DNA from 3 places in the Arthrobacter sp. WCS2018Hpa-7 genome. Region 1 is predicted to be linked to each of the others. Evidence: predicted binding sites of a transcription regulator. Region 1 holds the regulator's gene; each other region holds the start of a gene.

Region 1 (7,258 bases):
CTGGCCGGCCGGCTCTCCACCGTGAACCAGGTATGGCCGGCCCGAAACATCCACCACCGCGTGAGCCAGTGCCTCATCCAGAGGAACCGTGGCTTCTCCGAAGCGCCGGATGCCGGCCTTGTTGCCCAAAGCCGTGCGCAGCACCTCGCCAAAGGTGATGGCCACATCTTCAACGGTGTGGTGGGCGTCAATGTGGGTATCGCCAGTGGCCTTCACGGTCATGTCAATCAACGAGTGCTTGCACAGGGCCGTCAGCATGTGGTCGTAGAACGGAACCGAGGTGCTGATGTCCGAGACACCTGATCCGTCCAGGTTGATCTCCACCAGGACGGAAGATTCACTGGTGGTGCGCTCCATGCGCGCGGTGCGGGCAGCGGACGGCGTGGCGCCGGTTTCGCTCATTGGGACGTCCTTATACACGAAGAGTGGGTTGGGTCTATGGACAAGTTTAGGCGGGCTGTGACGCCCGGCCGTCCAGCAGCGCTTCCAGCGCCGCGAGGAAGGCCGTGGTTTCCGGTTCGGTTCCCGCCGTGACCCGGAGGTGGCCGGGAATACCGACGTCGCGGATCAGCACGCCGGCGTCGAGCAGGCCCTGCCAGATCGCGTGGGGATCTTCGAGTCCGCCGAAGAAAACATAGTTGGAGTCCGACTCCGCAGGTTTGAGGCCCATGCGCAGAAGCTCGGTCACGATGCGGTCGCGCTGGACCTTGATGTCCTCGACGTCGGCCATGAGGGCTTCCCGGTGGCTGAGCGCAGCCAGGGCGGTTGCCTGGGTAACAGCCGACAGGTGGTACGGAAGGCGGACCAGCCGAATGGCATCCGTGACCTCGGGAGCTGCAGCCATGTAGCCCAGCCGGGCACCGGCAAGGGCAAAGGCCTTGCTCATGGTGCGGGAAACGATCAGACGCTCGCGACCGGGCAACAGGGTCAGGGCGCTGGGGGTATTGTCGTGCGCGAACTCGTGGTAGGCCTCGTCCACGATCACTATTGCCTGGCTGGCTTCTCCGGCCTCATAAACGGCCTCTACGACATCCAGCCCCAGGCCTGTACCCGTGGGATTGTTGGGCGAACACAGGAACACGATGTTGGCACCGGTTTCGCGGACCTGCGCAGCAGCGGAGGCAGCGTCCAAGCCGTAGTCCTCAGCCCTGACCCCGCGGACGTACTCGGTATCCGTGCCACTGGCCAGCAAGGGGTACATGGAGTACGTGGGCGGGAATCCCAGCGCCTTCCGGCCGGGCCCGCCAAATGCTTGGAGGATCTGCTGCAGAACCTCATTGGAGCCATTGGCTGCCCAGATGTTGTCCGGAGCGAGATTGTGGCCAAGGTACTCGGCCAGGGCTTCACGAAGTTCGGTGAACTCCCGGTCCGGATAACGGTTCAGTCCCGTGGCCGCAGCGGCCACGGCCTCGGTGATGGCCGCCTGCACATCGGCAGGGACGCCATGGGTGTTTTCGTTGACATTGAGCAAAATGGGGACATCAAGCTGCGGTGCGCCGTACGGGCTCAGTCCACGCAGGTTGGTCCGGAGGGGTAGTCGGTCAAGTCGCTCAAGCTGGTCACTCACCACCACAGTTTAAGGGCTGCCGGGACTGCCGAACTAACTGTGACGCCGGGCGGCCGCCCCACAGGGGACGGAACACACTAGTTTGCGGGCACGAACAGCTGCTGGCCGGGCTGGATACGGCCGCCACGGAGGTCGTTGAGCTGAATGATCTCCGTAATGACATCGCGGGGATCCCGCTCGGGAGCAGCGGCTCCGGCAATGCCCCACAGGGACTGTCCCGGCTGGACCGTGACAGAGACGGCGACGGGCGGCTGGAGTTGCGTTTGGGAGTCCGAGGCCTTGGCCGGTGACGTGATAAAACCAGCCAGGCTCAGCAGCGCAGCCACCAGCAGCATGGCCGGGATGCCAAAGAAGACCATCCGTCCCCGTCGGGTCAGGCGGAGACGCGCAGGCGCCTGGGTGGTGCGGAAATCAGCGAACGTAGTGATGGCGGACATGAGCTGAGCCCTTCTGAGCTATTGCCGTGCGCCGGATCCCGGTACATGGCTGCCAATTCTGTGCGTTCCCCTGTCCAACCCCGGATGTTCGAACACTTCGTTCGAACATCCGGTGTCAGCGCCAGGTTTATAGAACACATATTCGAACCTTGCTAAGACATTTTTAGCACTTATCAACGAACGGTGTCGAGACTCGCTAGAACAAATGTTTGATAAACGCCTGTGGCTGCCCTACGTTTGAGTGAAGAAACAGCACTGTTTCAGTGGAACAGGAGGGTCTGACATTTTTTGCAGACCCGACGACCCCGGGCACACTCCGGGCGGAATGGAAAGGCATTGGCGAACATGGCAGCGAAAGCCACCGGCGGCGGGGCACCCCCGCGGAGCCAGCAGCCTCAAAAGAGTCCCAAGAGCCTGACCGTCCGGCAGAAGAAGATCCTGGAGACCATCCAGCGGTCAGTCAATGACAACGGGTATCCGCCCAGCATGCGTGAAATTGGTGACACCGTGGGCCTGGCCAGCCTGTCGAGCGTTACGCACCAGCTCTCCCAGCTCGAAAAGCTCGGTTACCTCCGCCGCGATCCAAAGCGCCCCCGGGCCATGGAAGTCCTCATGCCATTGACCCTCGATGGCGGCCCCATTCCGGGAGTGGAAGCGCCCACCAATCTCCGCAGCACGGGTGGCTTTGCCGTGACCGAGCTTGCCAGCGCCAGCGACACCGCCATGGTCCCGTTGGTCGGTCGGATCGCTGCCGGCAGTCCCATCCTTGCTGACCAGACAGTGGAGGACGTCATCCCCCTGCCCCGGCAACTCGTGGGACACGGCGAACTGTTCATGCTCAAGGTAGCCGGCGACTCGATGATCGACGCCGCGATCTGCGATGGCGACTGGGTAGTTGTCCGCAGGCAGAACGACGCCGTCAATGGAGACATCGTTGCCGCACTGCTGGACGACGAAGCAACGGTGAAGACCTTCCGCCAGCGCGACGGCCACACATGGCTTCTTCCGCAGAACACCCAGTACGAACCCATCCTCGGCGACCAAGCCACCATTATGGGCAAGGTCGTTTCGGTCCTGCGCTCCCTCTAGGAGGCTTTGGCAGGGCCCAGGCGCTCCAGCACGCCCCGCACCACGGTTCGGTCCGTCGTCGCCCAGAACGGCGGCAGGGCTGCCCTGAGGAAGCCCCCGTAGCGCTCTGTTGAGAGCCTGGAGTCAAGGACCGCCACAACCCCTTTATCCCCCGTGGAACGGATGAGCCGGCCTGCCCCTTGGGCCAGACGGATGGCAGCGTGGGTTGCTGACACAGCCATGAATCCGTTGCCTCCGGACTGTGCCACGGCACGCGAGCGGGCAGTCATCAACGGATCATCCGGACGCGGGAACGGGATGCGGTCGATGACCACAAGGCGGCACGAACCGCCGGGGACATCCACACCCTGCCACAGCGACATCGTGCCGAAGAGGCAGGTATCGGGCTCGTCGGCGAACTGCTTCACCAGGGCTGCCATGGTGGATTCACCCTGGCAGAGAATACTGACGTCGAGGCGAAGTCTCATGGCATCGGCGGCTTCCTCAGCCGCACGCCTCGACGAGAAAAGACACAGCGATCCCCCACCGGAAGCGCGGATGAGGTCTTCCAATTCATCCAGGGCCTCGGGCGAGGTTCCACGGCCAGGCTTGGGCAAGTGCTTGGCCACATAGAGCACACCCTGTTTGGGGTAATCAAAGGGCGAGCCGACATCGATCCCTGTCCAGCTTGGTGCTCCGTCGCCAATCAGCCCAAGGCCACCTGCGGCCGGTTCAAAAGCCGAGCCGATGGCCAGCGTGGCGGAAGTCAGCACAACTGTATGACCAGCGAAGAGACCTTCACGAAGGCGTCCCGCCACACTCAGGGGCGCAATGTTGATCAGGGCCGGAGCGGCCTCGTCAGGTTGCGAGTATCCCTGCTGGGGATCGAACGTGCTGTTGCGGGAAAACCACACCACTTCACGGTTCTCCTTGGCCGCGAGCATCCGTTCGCACAGCTCCAGAATGAGCATGAGCCGTGACCGCGCGAGTTGCCTGCCGCCGTCGACCGCGTTTGAAGAGTCCGTCTTCGAATCCGACAGTGCTGCGCGTGTGGCTTCCCGGAGTTGGTCCAGGCAATCGAGCTGTTCGTCATTGAGCCCGCTGGGCAGAAGACCGTTGGGCACGCCCGCTATGGCCATATCCAAGCGGTCGGCCGCAGCATTGAGGGCATCCACCGTGATGGCGGTGTGCTTGCGGGCGCTCGACGCGGCCGCGTGGACCATCGCTACGGACAACTGGCCTGACACAGCGCCCGTCACGCGGTCCTGCAACTCGTGGGCCTCATCGACTACCACGACGTCGTATTCGGGCAGCACAGCCAGCCCCTCAAAGGCGCTGACGGCCAGCATGGCGTGGTTGGTGACCACGACGTCGGCTTCGCCTGCGCGGGACCGGGCCAACTCGCTGAAGCACTCCTCGGCGAGGGGACACTTCTGCGCGCCCAGACACTCCATGGACGTCACGGAGACCTGTCGCCAAGCCCGATCCGTGACGCCGGGCATAAGTTCGTCACGGTCGCCGGTGGCGGTCTTGTCCGCCCACTCGCGAAGCCTGACCACTTCCTTGCCCAACTGCGACTGCGGTCCCCCCATGGACGCAGCAAAGTGCGGGACACTGGTGTCCTCGCCCAAGGAGAACAGCTGTCCCTCGGACGGTTCCTCGCTGGGGAACCCGCCTTCGAGCTTTTGCCGGCAGACGTAGTTTGCCCTGCCCTTGACGAGCGCCACGTTGACGGGGCGTTCAAGGGCAGGGTTGATGGTCTCCAACAGCCGGGGAAGGTCCCGGCCAACAATCTGCGTTTGGAGTGCCAAGGTGGCGGTGGACACCAAAGTCGGTTTGTCGCTGTCCATCGAATGCGCGATCAACGGAATAAGGTACGCCAAGGACTTACCCGTTCCCGTTCCCGCCTGGACCAGCAGGTGCTCCCCGGTTTCGATGGCCCTGGTGACATGCCTGGCCATCTCGTGCTGGCCGGCACGGCTCTGACCGCCCATGCCGGCAACAGCCCGGTCCAACAACTCGAGGGTGGTCTTCTCCCCCAACGACTCGACGGCGCCCGCCGCCACCTTCTCAACCATTGGTGACGAACGGCTCCAGTTCGGCTGCCAGTCCTTCGCGGACCATGACAACAACGCGGGTTCCGTTTTCCTCGTGCTCAAGGGTGAGGATTTCCGAGTCGGAACTGTGCAGTTTGCTGATCATTTCGCCACGGTCGTAGGGAATGAGCAGCTCCAAGCGCACGCCCGGCCGGGGAATGGACTGGCTGATGTCTTCCAACAATTCAGCAATGCCCTGGCCCGTACGCGTGGAGACAACTGCGTGGCGGGGTTCCTTCTGCTTGAGGCGCTCCACCACGAAGGGGTCCGCCACATCAACCTTGTTCAGGACAATGATCTCGGGCACCTTGCGGGCATCCACTTCCGTAAAGACAGCCCGGACAGCAGCGATCTGGCCTTCAGGATCAGGATGCGAGGCGTCCACTACGTGCAGGATCAGGTCCGCATCCGCCACCTCCTCCAGCGTGGAGCGGAACGCCTCAATCAGCTGGGTCGGCAGCGAACGGACAAACCCCACAGTGTCCGCCAACGTGTAGCCGATGCCGTCCGGCGTCTGGGCTTTACGAACGGTGGGATCCAAGGTGGCGAACAGGGCGTTCTCCACCAGCACACCGGCATCGGTGAGGCGGTTCAGGAGCGAGGACTTGCCGGCGTTCGTGTATCCGGCGATCGCGACGGAAGGAACGGCATTACGACGGCGGTTGGCGCGTTTGGTCTCGCGGGCCGGCTTCATCGCGGCGATTTCACGACGAAGCTTGGCCATCCGTGTGCGAATGCGCCGGCGATCCAGTTCGATCTTTGTCTCACCAGGACCACGCGAGCCCATGCCTGCACCTGCTCCACCCACCTGGCCACCGGCCTGGCGTGACATGGAGTCACCCCAACCACGAAGGCGCGGGAGCAGGTACTCGAGCTGTGCAAGCTCAACCTGGGCCTTGCCTTCCCGGCTCTTGGCGTGCTGGGCGAAGATGTCCAGGATCAGCGTAGTGCGGTCTACTACCTTGACCTTGACAATGTCCTCAAGGCCTCGGCGCTGGGAAGGAGCCAGCTCGGTGTCCACCACGACGGTGTCCGCGCCGGTGGCGGCAACGATGTCCTTAAGCTCCTGGGCCTTGCCCGAACCCAGGAAGGTACCGGGGTCCGGCTTCATGCGCCGCTGCACCAAACCGTCAAGGACTTCCGAACCGGCAGTCTCTGCCAGGGCAGCGAGCTCGCGGAGCGAATTTTCGGCGTCGGCCAGTGTCCCTTCAGTCCAGAGACCGGCGAGGACAACGCGTTCAAGGCGCAGCTGCCGGTATTCGACCTCGGTGACGTCTTCGAGTTCCGTGGACAATCCAGCGGTACGGCGCAGTGCACGACGTTCGGCCAGGTCTTCCTGGTCGCCGTCGTAGATGCTGTGTTCCTGGTCAAGGGTGGAAATGGCCTGCGCCTTGCCGAATACACCACCGGCGTCGTCGTCATCGGATGCCTGCGCAGGTACATCCTTGGAAAGAATCCGGTCGATGACGGCCTGGATTTGTTCAGGACTCATGTCCTGGGCGTCGGAATCGGATCCGGAGTGCTTCTGGGTGGTCATGGTCTCCTTAGACTGTTCGGCTATTCCAGAATAGTGCTGTTTGCTGTTCGATGGGGCGCTATTCGCGCTGGGCTGACGGGCATGGGCCAAAGAGGGCCTCCTGTGCTCAACGGCCGCCCGTTGAATGGACGGCGGTTGCTGTGATCTGGCGTGGTGGGATCCGCGCGGAGGCTCCTGGCCATTGGAGATCGCACTGCCGGCCTGCTTGGACCCGCGCAAGGTACTGGCGGTTCAGTGGGCCGGGTTGGATGGTGTGATCTTCAAAACATCCGTGACGGGAAAATTGGGGCAACGGATGTGCCGGTGGGACCTGCCTGGCGGAAAGACCGCGGCTTGGCTGAACTGCCAAAGACCGGGCTGCATCGCGGGCGGTGCCGTGTGACGCCTGAGTGCTCAGGCGAATTGCGGCATTATTACTCGAAGATCAAGAACATGCGCTTCACACTATCATTCACTGTCAAGCCGCCCCTTGGAGCAGGCAGTTTCCCATGGCGCCGATAGCCAACTAATCTGGCAAATTATGGAGTCTGCACACTATTTCACCGCCCAACCG
Region 2 (7,258 bases), on a different contig from region 1:
GGTGGTTCGAATCGGCCGCGAACGCTTCCATGTCCTCGGCGATAATGGTCAGCTCAAACATGATCTTCCGGCTGCGGTCCCGGCCCAGGCTCCGCCCCTTTTCAGGGTCGGTGATGCCGGGACTGAACCAACCGTGCATCTGCTCGGTGAAGCGCACGGAGGTGGTCTCCTGATCGGGAGCGTCGGGAGCACCAGGCCTGCCGAGTCCGCGGCTGCGCGCCTGAGGCACCTCAGACACTGCGCTCGCAGGCTGTTCCTCTGGTGCAGCCTTGCCTTTGGTAGCGTCCGGCGCCAACGCGCGCGGAGCGGATGCACCGACGTCGACGACGGCGCCTGCTGCCTCCCGCTCAACGGTTACCTTTTCGCTGGCCCCGCTGGAGCCCTCCGCATCGTCCGGACGGATGCCCCGGTGACCCGCCTTGTCCGCGTTCTCGATGATGTGGGCGCAGGTACGCTCTGCGAACGCCGCGATGGTCAGGGATGGATTGGCACCCACCGGACCGGGCATCGCGGCTCCATCAACCACGAATAATCCCGGGTAGCCGAACACCTCGCCATACGAATCGCAGACTGCTTCCCCCGGATGACGGCCGGACGGGGCCCCTCCAATGGGGTGAACCGTGATGACGCGTTTGGCCCACCACAGGGGGTTGTCAATGAAGTCCCCATCCAAGTCCTTGGAAATCGACTCCATGGTTTCGCGGACGCGGCCGAAGTACTCCTTGGACGTTGCCATGGTCCATGCGATGGCCAGCTTCCCGTCGCGAAGGGTCATGACGCCGTCGGGAATGTCCCTGCCCATCCCCAGCAGTGGCACCGAACTGGACGACAAGCGGCCGTCGCCCAATGCTGCGGCGAGGTCGGCGGATACGTTGGAGCGGCCGGCGTCGAACAACCTGTCCTTGAGAAGTTGCCCCGCCACCTTCACGGTCCGTTTCATGGTGGTGCCCAGCTGGGCTGTTTCGATGAGCCAGTTCATGAAGGCCGGATACCCGGCATCCTCCACGTAGTAGCCGCGACCATCGCCGTCGTCGTCGTTCGAATCCGGGACCCTGATGGCTGTGGTGATCACCGGGCCGCGACTGCCGGCCAAGGTGCGGACGCCCGGGCGTGAGCCGGTGGCCGGGGGAGTCTTGGCGCCCATGATGAACGTCAAAAGGTCGCCGTTGCCGCTGAACCGGGTGCCCAAGGCGTCGCTGAGTGCAGGGAGGGAGCCACGGTTGCGGAGCAGGAGGAAGTTGGTGCCGAACGTGCCGGCTCCCAGGATGAGCCGGCGGCAGTGGATGATGCGTTCCGTGAGGAGTTCGCCGTGGCGATCCGGATGGTGCACCACATACCGGACTTCATAGCCACCGCCCTGCGTTCCAGAGTCCAGGGGCCGGATACCGCGGACGTCGTGGAACGTTCTGACATCGGCACCCTTGAAGGCCGCCGCTGATACGTAGTTGTGATCCAGCGTATTCTTGGCGCCGGCGTTGCACCCGATGTCGCATTCACCGCTGAGCGTGCAAGTGGTCCGCACCGTGGCGGGACCATGGATGCTGCCGTAGCCGGGCAGGGGCAAAGCGTGATTGGTCCGCGGCTCCGTGTCAGGCGCCGCTGAGAACGTGACGGCAATGGGAGGCCGGGCGATGGACAGTCCCAGATTCGCGGCGGACTTCTCCATGGCCAGGGTCTTCGCGGTGTCCTTGTAGGGGTACGGGACAGGCTGCAGCATGGCTTCGGCGGCATCGTAATAAGGATCAAGGTCAGCCCGGGTGAAGGGCCAGTTCTCGTAACCGCCACCGGGGATGGGGGACTCGGTGACGAACCATTTTTCGTCTTTGCGCAGGAGGACATTGGCGTAGATGAGTGAGCCGCCGCCCAACCCACTGGACACCAGTCCCTCCGTGCCGCGGAACGTCCAGGCATCGAAAAGTCCATACAAGCCGCGGTCCGGATCCCAGAAGTTCCGGCCCATCTCCGACGGCGAGCGCGCGAAGCTGCCAGGAGGGTACGGTTTGCCGCGTTCCATGAGCACAACGGACTGTCCGGCCTCGGCCAGTCGAAGCGCCGCAACGGAACCTCCAAAGCCGGAGCCCACCACCACTGCGTCGACTTTTTCGATGCCACTGCCACGGTGGCGTGGCGGATCAGACGCGGGCTCATACCCCGCATCCCCACTGTTCCCGGTCCCCAGACGACCCATGGCCGTTCCTCTCAGAGGAGAGCTGACTACATAGCTGCAGCTGACGGCGCCGGGTGTGGCCGGGCGATGCCTCCGCGGACTATGGGGCTTATGTTCCCACCGGGCAGGGGATCTGTAAATGAGGTGGAGTACTTGGGTTCAGGGTGCGCTAAACAATGCGGGTGTAGATCATGTCGAAGTCGTGCTCCAGCGGCCCGCCTGGGTAGGTACCGCGTTCCAGGCGGGCGGTGATGGTGTTGCTGTCCTCGGTGAAGTGGCCAACGAAGCGCTGGGGCCAGTCCGGGCCGTCCCGGAAGAGAACCCATACCTTGTCCTTGAGCGTCATATCGTAGATCCGGGCGACACCCCGGGAATCGAAATAGTGCTGCTGGAAGGCTCCGTCCGAGCCTGTGGCACCAATGACGCTGACCGCATTGGGATACTCCGGCCGCTGGACTGTGGATCGTTGGATGAGGAAGCCTCCACCTTCCAGCCATTCGAAAGTTGTCCGGCCGGAGACCTCCTTGCCAGGGACCGACGTTTCCCACTCGCCGACCAGGATATTCAGTTGCTCCAACGTGGGTTTTGGATCCCGTGCCATGGCTGCCTCTTTTCGCGTCTTCGCGCTGGTGAACAGGTTCAGCGTAGGGCTGCTCCGTTCCGCCGTACAGACCTCCGCGGAGACCGCCGCAGGCCATGCGGGCAGTGCTGTGATGGCCGGGATCGGGCCTATGCGCCTGGGGTGGGCGGTGGCAGGATGGGCGCATGAGCCGAGTCACCTGTGATCTGACTGTTTCCGTTGACGGATATGTTGCCGGACCCAACCAGTCCCTGGACGAACCGTTGGGGGAGCGAGGCGAGAGCCTGCACCGCTGGCAGTTCGAGCAGAGGGAAGCCAGCGCCGCTGAGATCGCGGGCATCCTCGAAGCTGGTGCCTACATTATGGGCCGGAACATGTTCGCCGGGCCTGGACCGGGTCCTTGGGACCAGGAATGGCGCGGCTGGTGGGGTGAGGAGCCGCCGTATCATGCACCTGTTTTCGTCCTGACCCATCACCAGCGCGAGCCGCTGGCGATGGAAGGTGGCACCACTTTCCATTTCGTCACTGACGGCATCGAAGCGGCCTTTGCCCAGGCCAGGGAAGCCGCCGGGGACAGGGACGTGGCTATTGCGGGGGGAGCACAAACCGCCCGGCAATATCTCTCCGCCAGCCTCATGGACGAGCTGCGGCTTCACATCTCTCCCGTGATCCTGGGTGGTGGCGAACGGCTGCTCGACGGCGTGGGGGACGTGACGCTTGAACCGATCGAAGCGCGCGGGACCGGACTCGTCACCCACGTGCGGTACCGGGTGCAGCGCTGATCCAGCTTTGGCGCCATCCCGCCATTATTACGGCTGGCGGGTGACCCTACGCGTCTTACGGCACTCTGTGGGTACCGTGACAGCACCCTTTGGAACGGGGGGAGTGACCACAATGTCCGTCATCCGCTGTACACTCGAGTATCGAACATATATTCGAATAAAGGTGTGTTGTGGGCGTGATAGTCGGCCCCCGCGTGATAGATGCGGGCTTTTCCCTGATGTCGGTTTTGCTGGCACCTCTCCCGGTGGCGGCCGGGTATCCGTCGCCGGCGCAGGACTATTTTGATGGCCGGATCGATCTCAACGAGCACCTTATCAAGGACGTCACCAGCACTTTTGTGGTCAGGGTGACGGGGCAATCCATGGAAGGTGCCGGGATCAGTGATGGTGATGAGCTGATCGTCAACCGTGCCCTGGAGCCCAAGGATGGGTCCGTCGTCGTGGCTGTCCTCGATGGTGAACTGACCATCAAAAGGCTCCGCGTCACGCCTTCGGGTGTGATCCTCCAAGCAGACAATCCCAAGTATCCGGACATCCGCGTGCCGGCACTTTCCGAACTGACCATCTGGGGAGTTGCCACCACGTGCCTGCACCACATCTGAGTCCGGCCCGTTCGCAAGGGCCCATTCCCAGCGAGCTGTGGGAACGGATGGGCGCTGAGTTCGGTCTGCCAAGCCTGGAAAAGGTCCGGAGCCGGCTTGCGCAGATACATGAGGATCCGGAACCTGTGATGCAACAACTGGTGCGGGTGTTTTCAGCGGACGGCACTTACTGTCCAGGCTTCCAGTTCCGGGAAGACCTGTCCTTGCACCCCGTGGTGTTGGGGCTGTTTGTCCGGGCCATGGCCCTGGGTATTCCGCATAATTACTTTGCCGCTTGGATGGTCACCGGATGCCCGGCGCTGCGCGAGGGCCGGCCGGTAGACCTTGTGGACCGGCTGGCGCCCGCTGTTCTCACCGCGGCTTTGGAGCGCTCTTTCGAGCATGGCACTCGAGATGGGCGCGGTTCTGCGTGAGGGGCGTCAGGGCGTCGACCATTGCAGCCCAGCGTCTTTGTGCGTCAGTCGACACTCGAGGATAATAATTGCCCGGAACCGCTACGGCAAGTTCCTGAAATGCGACGCCGGAACCTGCAGATCCGGGGTAATTGACGATGAGAAGATCAAAGCCCGCGTCAAGGATCTCGCGATAAGTGCCGCCAAATCCGAGGTCGTCACGTTTGCTAGTGCGATGGGGGCCAGGTGGTCCTCCTCAAAACGAATTACGGTCAAGGGTTGAGGCCTCTGCTGGACTACCGGGTCAGATGCATATCGAGACGAGGTCTTCTTGTCGGTGCGTGGCGGTACAGTGAAGGTATTCGAAGATATGTTCGAATACGCGGCGTGTGCTGCTGAGGAACGGCGGCGCGCGTGCTAGGGCCGAACGGAGGAGACCGATGTCCAAACCAGCACTCATGCATCAGATGCAGGAGATCGCCCACGTGGATATCAACTGCTTCTATGCGTCGGCGGAGCGTGCGTTCAACCCCGCACTGGAGGGCAAGCCGCTCATTGTGTTGTCCAACAACGACGGCTGCGCAGTGACCAGGTCTCCGGAAGCCAAGAAGCTGGGGATCGGGCTGGGGGAGCCATGGTTCAAACTGGCTCCACGGGCCAAGGAATGGGGACTCATTGCCCTGTCCAGCAACTACGAACTCTATGGGGACATCAGTTCCCGCGTCATGGAACTTCTGGCCCGCTACTCGGCGTGGCAGGAAGTCTACTCCATTGATGAGGCGTTTCTGGGGGTGAAAGGTCAGCCGGAAGACCTGCTGGAACTGGGACGCACCATCAAAGCTGCGTGCCAACGGCATGTGGGGGTTCCGGTCTGTGTGGGCATCGCCAGAACCAAGACCCTCGCCAAGTTGGCCAACAAGTGGGCCAAACACAATCCGGGCTTCCACGGAGTGTGCCGCTGGGACTCGATCCCTGAAGCCCACCGCGAAGCGCTGATGGCGCGGCTCTCCGTGATTGAGATCTGGGGTGTTGCCACCAGGCTGACCAAACGTCTGAATGCCATGGGGATCTTCTCCATCCTGGATCTGGTCCGGGCTGACCCCGTGGCTTTGCGGGACAAGTTCTCCATTGTCATGATGCGCACGGTGCTGGAACTCCAGGGCACCCCGTGCATCCCGATGGAGGAGGAAAGGATCGGGAGGGACCAGTTGATCTTCTCCCGCTCCTTTTCCACACCGATTACGACGGCGGCGCAGCTGCGGCAGGTGCTCAGCGTCTATGGCCAGATGGCAAGTGCCAGGCTGGCCAAACACGACCTCCAAGCAAAGTTGCTGACAGCCTTTGCTGCCACATCGGTCTACAACCCCAATGACAAGTCGTTTCCCACCGTTAACGTCAAACTCCCGATGCCCACCTCGGATCCCGTCCTGCTGACCAAGGCAGCGCACGCGTTGGTTCCAAGGATCCAGGAAGGCGTGAGATACGCCAAGGCCGGCATCATGGTGACCGACCTCCGCCCCAGCGGCAACCAGAAGCCCTTGGAGATCTTCGAGAACCGGCACGAAGAGCGTGGCATCGGCCCGCTGCTGGAGCAAGTCAGCAAGCGGTACGGCCGCGGCTCCATCGGTTTGGGGCACGCGGGAATCAAGGGAGGTCCGGACTGGTCCATGAAACGGGACATGCTCAGCCCCCGGTACACCACCAACTGGGATGAACTGCCCTTGGTGAAGGCGGCCTGACGAAGGAGGAAACCACCTCGTGGAGGCAGGGAGCCTACGCCCGCAGCCGGTAACCGCGCTTCACTACGGTCTCAACGAGCTTGCCATCCGGCAGCGAGGAACGCAGGCGGCTGACCGTCATGTCCAGGGCATGCACAGAGCCGCGCAGGTCCAACAGGTCCGAGAGCGCTTCCCGGGACAGTACTGCTCCGCCCGCGCCGAGCAGCGCCCGCAGGAGCAGCAGGGGAGCCGGTGCCAGGTCCACCACCTCACCGTTGATCCGCAGGCAGCGCCCGCGCAGTTCGATCGTGGCGCTCTTGGTCTCCAACCGGCGTACATGGTTGAGGGACAAGTGTTCGGTTACCAACCGGATCAGTGCGCCCATGCGGTAACGGTCCGGGATCAGTGGCGTCAGCCCGGCGTCGACCAGTGGTTGTGCGGTGACCGGCCCAACAGCGGCAACAGTGACGGGCCCCTTAAGGGCTTCGATGAGCTGCCGGTAGAGGCCCATTTCGTGGGCTGTGCTCCACATGGCGTCCACGGCTGGCGCGCTGGTGAACGTCAGTACGTCCAGGTTGCCGCCCACCACTGCCTCGATCAGGCGCGGCAGCTTGTCTTCGCCGTCGGGCTTCACCCAGCGGTACGGGGTCACCGTCAGGACCGTGGCGCCGGACATGCGGAGCCGTTCCAGCTGGCGGACATCGGTGTATCCGTGCAGCTGCACGGCCACGGTTTTGCCGCGCACACCTTCGGTCAGCAGCATGTCCACCAGCGTGGCGGTGGTTTCGTCACTGCTGATTCCGACGTCCGCAAGACCGGCAGCCCGCACGGCACCGCGGGCCTTGGGGCCTCGGACGAACATGCGGCAGGCGGACAGGGTTTCCAGGAGTTGCTCGCCGATGCCGAAGGAATCGGCGGCCTCACACCAGCGGCGCATGCCGTAGGCGGTGGTGGCGATGCAGATGTCGGGCTTGGCAGCAATGATGGTGCGGGTGTCCTCGATGAGGACCATGTCTT
Region 3 (7,258 bases), on a different contig from region 1:
GTAATTGCCGCGGCGCTCCACCATTTCGAAGAACACACTGCCCACTGTGGCCGTGTAGAAGTGGAGGAATTCGCCGTTGGCGTCCCGGTCATACAGGAGGTTGAGCTCCTTGAGGGTGGCCAGGAAGCCGGATTCGAGATCGAACCGGGCGTCCAGGTCCTCGTAATAGTTGGCCGGAATCTGCAGGAACTCAAGCCCGCGGTCACGGGCGGACCGGGCAGTTGCCACGAGGTCGTCCACTGCGAAGGCGATGTGTTCCTGGTACGTTTTGCGGGCTGTTTGGGCCTGCTGCGCGGGTGCCAGGTTCAGGACGAGCCTGATGGCGCCGTTGCTGGTCTCCATGACCTGCGAGCGGACCAAGCCACTGGGGCTGGGAACCTCGGCGAACGGCTGCGGTTCCAAAGCCAACGCGCTGGTGTAAAAGAGGACTGCTTCGTCAAAGTGTTGCCACGGCTGGGCCAGGTTGACGTGGTCAATCACGGCGTTCTGCGCGCTGGAAGCGTGTTCAAGCCCTTCGCCGAACTCGTGCGTCCACGCCGCGGTCCCGTCCGGGCTGCCCTGGCACAGGAAAATCTCGGTGGAGTCCGGTGCGGAGATGCCTTGGAAGACTTCCTCGTCAGCTTGGACCTTGCGGGCCACCACCGGCGCCTTGAGTTGCTGGGCGCGAGCTGAGGCAATTACTGGAGAGTCGACGTCGAACCCCAAAGCGGCGATCGCCGGTTCAGCATGCGAGGCCGCTTGTTCGTTGATGATCACGCGGGCCTGGCCCATGGTCCAGAGCTGGACGTCCTTGGTGCGGTGGCGTCCCTCAAACCCGAAGCCGAGCTGGCCCAGGAGTTTCTCCAGTTGCGCGGTGTCGTCAGCCTTGACCTCCGCGAAGTTGAAGCCGGCGGGTTCGTTCACTTTGGGAAGCGTGGCCAGTTCCATGGGATAACGACGGCGGGACGCGCTGCCGTTGCCGGCTGCGGTTTCTGTTCCGGCTTCCACAGAGGTGCTTGCGAGCCACTTGGCGCTCTGCTCCTCCAACCAGATCAAGGAGCGCATGGCGTCCACCGCCGTGCGCTCGGTGTCGGACTGGCGGAAGACGTCATTGAAGACTTCCAGCGAGACGGGACCCGTGTAGCCGGCCCGGACCACGTGGCCCATGAACTTGGCGAGCTCGAACTGGCCTTCGCCGGGGAACACCCGGTAGTGGCGGCTCCAGGAGAGGACGTCCATGGAGAGCTTGGGGGCATCGGCGACCTGGACGAAGAAGATCTTCTCCGCGTTGATCTGTTCAATGGGCGCGGTGTCCCAGTCGCGGGAAAGGATGTGGAAGGAGTCCAGGCAGGTGCCAAGGTTGGGATGGTCCACCATTTCAACCAGGCGGTACGCATGCTCGTAGTCGTTGACGTACTTGCCCCAAGCGAGGGCCTCGTAGGCGACCTTGACGCCGTGATCCCCCGCCAGCTCGGCGAGTTCGGCCAGCTGCCCGGCCCTGAGATCATCGTCGTCGATGGTTGCCGTGGCAACGTTCGAGCAGACCAGGATGGTGTCCATGCCAAGGCGTGACATGAGGTTGAACTTGGCCTCGGCGCGCTTGAGGTTGGCCTTCAGCAGGTCCGCAGTGACGCCGTCGAAATCGCGGAACGGCTGGTACAAATCCAAGCCCAGGCCCAGGTCCGCGGCCATCTTGCGCACATCTTCAGGGCTGTGCGGCGACGTCACGAGGTCCTGTTCAAAGATCTCGATGCCGTCGAAGCCCGCAATGGCGCAGGCCTGCATTTTCTCCTTCAGCGTGCCGGACAGGCAGACCGTGGCGATTCCGGTGCGCATCAGTGGGCCGCCTTCGACAACTGGGGAGCAGCTGCGTCTTCCGCGGCGATCAGCTCCAGGAAGTGTGCCCGCATCCGTTCACGGTTGGCCTCGCGTCCGGTGATGAGCTGGAAGGCGTCGGCCGCCTGTCCAACTGCCATTCGACCGCCGTCGAGGACGTCGCATCCCTTGGCGCGGGCCTCGCGGACCAGTTGCGTTTCGATGGGGCGGTAGACGATGTCCGCCACCCAGTGCCGCGGTTCCAACAGTTCGATGTCCAGGGGAAGGCCGGGGTGGGCCGCCATGCCGATGGGGGTGCAGTGCACCAGGCCGTCGGCGAGGGGCATGACCTGGGGGAGCTCGTCGGTGCTTCGCGGCGTGACGGTGGCCTCCGGGAACAGCCCGCCGAGTTCGGCGGCACGTTCCGCAGCGCGGGCCGGGTCCATATCCACGAGGTCCAGCGTGCTGACGCCGGCTTTGAGGAGCGCGTAGGCTACGGCCGAGCCGGCGCCGCCTGCGCCGAGCTGGGCCACGCGGTCCAGCTTCGCGTCCGGCAGTCCGGTGGCGAGCGCAGCGCCGAAACCGGAGAAGTCTGTGTTGTGGCCGATCAGCCGACCGTCCTGGAGGAGAACTGTATTGACGGCACCCAGGCGACGGGCGTCGTCGGAAATTTCATCAAGGTGCTCAAGCACCAACTGCTTGCACGGGTGGGTGATGTTCAGGCCGTTGAATCCCATGCGCTGGGCGGCGGTCAGGAGATCCCCGACGGCGGTGGCCGGCAGCTCGAGGTCCAGCAGGTCGATGGGGCGGTACAGCAAGCGAAGGCCCTGCACATCGGCTTCGCGTTCGTGCATGGGCGGCGTGAGCGATGGCATGACGCCTTCGCCTATGAGGCCCACCAGAACGGACTCGGCTCGGTTGCTCATCCTAAAGCTCCTTTGACTTCAGCACCGCGGGCTTCTTGGCGCTTTTCTGGGGCGCCGCCTGACCGGGTGTTATTTAGATTACTACAAGTGTTCATATTCCGCACGCTTGTTCTTATCGCGAACAATTACCTAGTTTGGCAGAGGCATGTGGGGGCGTTGTGGGGCCTGCTCTGCGCGTCATTTCGAGCACGTGGGGCGCAGAGCGGGCCTCGCAACGGGTGGGTCAGCGCTGGGGCAGGCGGGCCGCGAGTTCAGCCGCAGCCTCCTGCAGAGTGGGGACGTGGGCGATGAGCTCCTCCATGGTCAATCGGAAGACCGGCACGGCGACGGCGAGCGAGGCGAAGGCGTGGCCCTGGGAGTTGAGGACCGGTACAGCGACCGCCCGCATACCGACCTCGTTTTCCTCATCCATCACCGCATAGCCCTGCCTGCGGACCTGCTCGATTTCTTCCCGGAACGCATCGCGGTCGGTGATGGAGCGTTCCGTGAGGGGATCCAAGGGAAGTTCCTCCAGCAGACGCTTCCGCTCGATCTCTTCTTCGAAAGCCACAATCGCCTTGCCCACTGACGTCGTATGGAGCGCCCCGAGATGACCGGGGTCGCTGGTGACGCGGAAGGTCTTGGGGCCATCCACCTTATTGACCGTCAGATGGTGGTTGCCATCACGGACGGAGAGGATGGTGGCCTCATGCGTGCGATCTGTAACGCGCTGCAAGACGGGCAGTGCAGTGGCCGCGAAGCCATGGTGGTTCGATACCCGCTGACCGAGCTGGAAGACGCGCAAGCCCAAGTGGTAGCGGCGCCCGTCGGGCTCGTAATCCACGAAGCCATCGCGCGTCAACGAGCCCAGCAAACGGTACGTGGTGCTGAACGGCAGGCCGGCACTCCTTGCCAGATCCGCCGCACTGGCGCCGCGCGGCTCGTCGCCCAGCAGCACCAACAAACCCAGTGCCTTGCCGACCATGTCGGTCTTTGTGTCCTCTTTCACACTCATAGCTCGATGCTCTCACATAGTGAGAGCTATTTCTAGATGGTGGTGACTTCTCTTGACAAGTGACCCCACTCACAGCCACTATTGCTGTATTGCACAAGTAGCTCTCACCATGTGGTTACTTTCGGGATGATCCGGCCGCACCTCGCTCTGGTCTTCCCACAGAAGCTAGATCCGCGACATCGTCGTCACAGAAGGAAACCCCCATGAGCCAAACAATGCCGTCAGCGACGCCAGGCACTGAAACCACCGCCGGAACACCCAAGAAAGCTGCGCTTGCCAGCTTCCTGGGCAGCGCGGTGGAGTACTACGACTTCTTCATCTTCGGCTCGGCCGCAGCCCTGATCTTCCCGCACGTCTTCTTCCCGTCGGCCGATGCCAACGCGGCCATCATGTCCTTCGCGACATTCGGCTTCGCTTACATTGCCCGTCCCGTGGGCGCCGTGATCCTGGGCCACTTCGGTGACAGGATCGGCCGGCAGAAGGTGCTCATGTTCACCTTGGTCCTGATGGGAGCAGCGACCTTCGTGATCGGCTGCCTCCCCGACTTCAAGACCATCGGCTGGTGGGCTCCCGTCCTGCTGGTCCTTGCCCGTCTTTGCCAGGGCCTTTCGGCTGCAGGCGAGCAGGCAGGTGCCTCGTCCATGACGCTGGAGCACGCTCCGGACAACCGCCGCTCGTTCTTCACCTCGTGGACCCTCACCGGCACCCAGGGCGGCCAGATCCTGGCAGCGCTGGTCTTTATTCCTGTGGTGGCCCTGCCTGACGAGATCAAGTACGGCATTGGCTGGCGCATCCCGTTCTGGCTCAGCGCCGTGGTGGTTCTGGTGGCGTTCTTCATCCGCCGCACCCTGCACGAGCCGCCGGCCTTTGCTGAAGCCAAGAAGAACAACGAGATCTCCAAGCTCCCCGTAGCCGATCTCCTCAGGCTTCACTGGCGGGACGTCCTCCGCGTGGTCTGCTGCGCGTTCATCGCCGCAGTGAGCACGGTCTTCGGAACATTGGCCATCAAATATGCCCAGGACGTTGCCGGCGTGAACAGCACCATTACGCTCTGGCTGGTGGTCGTGGCCAACGTGGTGGCCCTCGGAACCCAGCCCCTCTTCGGCATGCTCGCGGATAAGATCGGCCGGAAGCCCGTCTTCATCTACGGCGCATTCGCAAGCGCCATCATGACCCCCGTGTTCCTGCTGACCCTGGAATCCGGCGTTGTGCCCCTGATGTTCCTGGTGTCCGTGGTGTTCTTCTCCTTCGGGTACGCCGCTGCCAACGCAGTATGGCCGTCCTTCTACGGTGAAATGTTCAGCACCAAGGTCCGCTTCTCCGGCCTGGCTATCGGCACGCAGCTCGGCTTCCTCATGGCAGGGTTCGCCCCGGCCATCGTGACTGCCCTGGGCGGGACCAAGCCCGGCGGATGGGTGCAGATTTCCATCTTCACCGCCGTGATCTGCGTGATCGCAGCCGTCTCAGCCATGACGGCCCGCGAATCAGCCAAGACCCCCACAGCGGAGCTCGGCCTGCCCAAGCACGCCCAGCACGCCTAAGCCGGCCTAAGCCCGTCGCTTCTTCCCTGTCAGCTGGGACCAAAGCAGCGAAAACCCGGAGTGTCACCTGACATTCCGGGTTTTCGCTTTTCCGAACCTGAGCGGCCAAGACCCTCGGAGGGGCCTGGCATTTTTACACTGCGTCACCCAGCGAGGCCCAGGAAAACCAGCAGCGCTCTCTCACCTCCGATGACGGGCTACCTCGGGTCCAACGCCACTGGCTTGAACTTTCCCGTACCCGTCCCGGAGTAGAGCAGCAGCGTCCCATCTCCGGCCACGCCCACGAGCGTCGGATCGCCTGTGCCCGTGAACGCGTTGCCGAGGGCAGCGAAGGAGGTGAACATGTTCCATCCGGAGCCCAGGTACTGCCGGGTCAGGAAGCCTCCGCTGCCGTTGCCCGGGTAGAGCCACAGTCCTCCGTCCGTTCCTCGGGCAAGGACATCTTCCCGGCCGTCACCGTTGAAGTCGCTGCCCTGCATCACCGCGTTGAAGATATTCCACCCGGTACCGATCTGCTTCCACGGCTGGAATCCTCCGGCGCCATTTCCCGGATAAAGCCACAAGGTCCCGTCCGCGGCGCGTGCCAGGATGTCGGCCTTTCCGTCACCGGAGAAGTCGCCCGGCGCCACAATCTGCGTGAAGCCCTGCCAGCCAGTACCGATCTGTTTGCGGGCAAGGAACTGGGCCTTCCCGTCGGTCGGGTACAGCCACAGCGTCCCATCGGAGGCCCTGGCCACAAGATCCGGGTGCTTATCGCCGTCGAAATCGCCCACGCTCAAGACTGACGTAAAGACGTTCCAACCCGTCCCCACCTGCACGCGCGGAAGGAAGCCACCCGAACCATTGCCCGGGTAAAGCCACAGGATGCCGTTGGTGCCGCGGGCCAAAACGTCCGCGACAGCATCGCCGTCGAAATCCCCGGCCTCCCACACCTGACTGAACTGGTTCCAACCGGATCCGATCGCCAAGCGGTCCGCGAAGCCGGTGCCGTCACCCGGGTAAAGCGTCATGCCTGAACCGACGCCGAGGACGTCAGCCTTGCCGTCGCCGGTAAATTCCTGCCCGCCGACGATGTCGCCCGCCAGGTTCCAACCAGTTCCGACGGCGGTACGCGGCAGGAGGCTCCCCTTGCCATCGCCGGGGTAGACGTAGAGGGTGCCGTCCGACGAACGGGCCAGGAGTCCTGCCGTCCCGCCCCCGAACGTCCCCGCTGCGGAAAGACTGGTGAACGCATCCCAGCCCTGGCCGATCTGCCGCTGGGCCAGGAATCCGCCGGAACCGTTCCCGGGATAGAGCCAAAGCCGGCCATCGGTTCCACTTGCCACCAAATCTGCCCGGCCATCTCCGTTGAAGTCGCCGGGGGCCACCAACTCCGTAAACCCCTGCCAGCCGACACCTGCCTGGCTGCGTGGCAGGAAACCGCCCTTGCCGTTGCCCGGGTAGAGCCACAGACTGCCGTCGCTGCTGCGCGCCAGAATGTCAGCGAAGCCGTCGCCATTGAAATCGGAAGTGCCCAGTACCGCGTTGAAAATGTCCCAGCCACTGCCGATTCGCACGGGATCTTCAAGGCGGTTTCCGGGCAGGCCTGCATAGAGCAGGAGCGAACCGTCCGCTTCGCGGGAAAGGACGTCGGCCAGCTTGTCGCCGTCGAAATCGCCGGCGGAAAAACTCATCCGCGTCTTCAGTTTGGTGTCGGCGTTGATGGTCACTGTTGCCGAGGTGGCGCTGACCGAATTGATGGTCACCCTGGTGCCCGTATAGGTGGTGAAAGTGCTGCCCGCCTGCCAGGCATGGTTCTGGCTGTACCAACCATTGAAAGGTGTGGTGTCCGGCATGAGGATCAGTGACGAGGCGATGGTGGCGCCGCCCCGCTGGACGATTTTGACGCCTTTGTTGCCGCCCGAGAGATAGCTGTCGTAAGCCCCTACCGGCTGCCGGAGTTCCAGGTAGTAGACCTCCCGGCTCACAGGGTCCGTGAACTTGATGGCGCGCTGGGCCTCGGT

What was found. The regulator LexA, encoded in region 1, represses DNA repair genes until DNA is damaged. The targets are predictions, from matches to a motif close to TCGAACANNTGTTCGA.
Region 2: a site for LexA is predicted at 3,671-3,686, ahead of RQH14_RS10640 (LexA family transcriptional regulator). Genes of this name have one in related genera too.
Region 3: a site for LexA is predicted at 2,819-2,834, ahead of RQH14_RS05885 (shikimate dehydrogenase). Genes of this name have one in related genera too.

What each region holds. Positions count from the first base shown of each region.
Region 1 is NZ_JAVTJB010000016.1:75,670-82,927, reverse strand. Features, by position in the region: gene hisB (imidazoleglycerol-phosphate dehydratase HisB) at 1-402, opposite strand, end outside; gene RQH14_RS16580 (histidinol-phosphate transaminase) at 449-1,567, opposite strand; gene RQH14_RS16575 (LysM peptidoglycan-binding domain-containing protein) at 1,645-2,004, opposite strand; gene lexA (transcriptional repressor LexA) at 2,350-3,093, shown strand; gene RQH14_RS16565 (ATP-dependent DNA helicase) at 3,090-5,150, opposite strand; gene hflX (GTPase HflX) at 5,143-6,705, opposite strand; gene RQH14_RS16555 (methyltransferase) at 7,226-7,258, shown strand, end outside.
Region 2 is NZ_JAVTJB010000007.1:190,073-197,330, forward strand. Features, by position in the region: gene RQH14_RS10620 (GMC oxidoreductase) at 1-2,188, opposite strand, end outside; gene RQH14_RS10625 (hypothetical protein) at 2,337-2,768, opposite strand; gene RQH14_RS10630 (hypothetical protein) at 2,767-2,952, shown strand; gene RQH14_RS10635 (dihydrofolate reductase family protein) at 2,933-3,529, shown strand; gene RQH14_RS10640 (LexA family transcriptional regulator) at 3,700-4,131, shown strand; gene RQH14_RS10645 (hypothetical protein) at 4,113-4,544, shown strand; gene RQH14_RS10650 (Y-family DNA polymerase) at 4,964-6,262, shown strand; gene RQH14_RS10655 (uroporphyrinogen-III synthase) at 6,297-7,258, opposite strand, start outside.
Region 3 is NZ_JAVTJB010000004.1:42,187-49,444, forward strand. Features, by position in the region: gene RQH14_RS05880 (TIM barrel protein) at 1-1,815, opposite strand, end outside; gene RQH14_RS05885 (shikimate dehydrogenase) at 1,815-2,720, opposite strand; gene RQH14_RS05890 (IclR family transcriptional regulator) at 2,944-3,714, opposite strand; gene RQH14_RS05895 (MFS transporter) at 3,918-5,255, shown strand; gene RQH14_RS05900 (FG-GAP-like repeat-containing protein) at 5,453-7,258, opposite strand, start outside.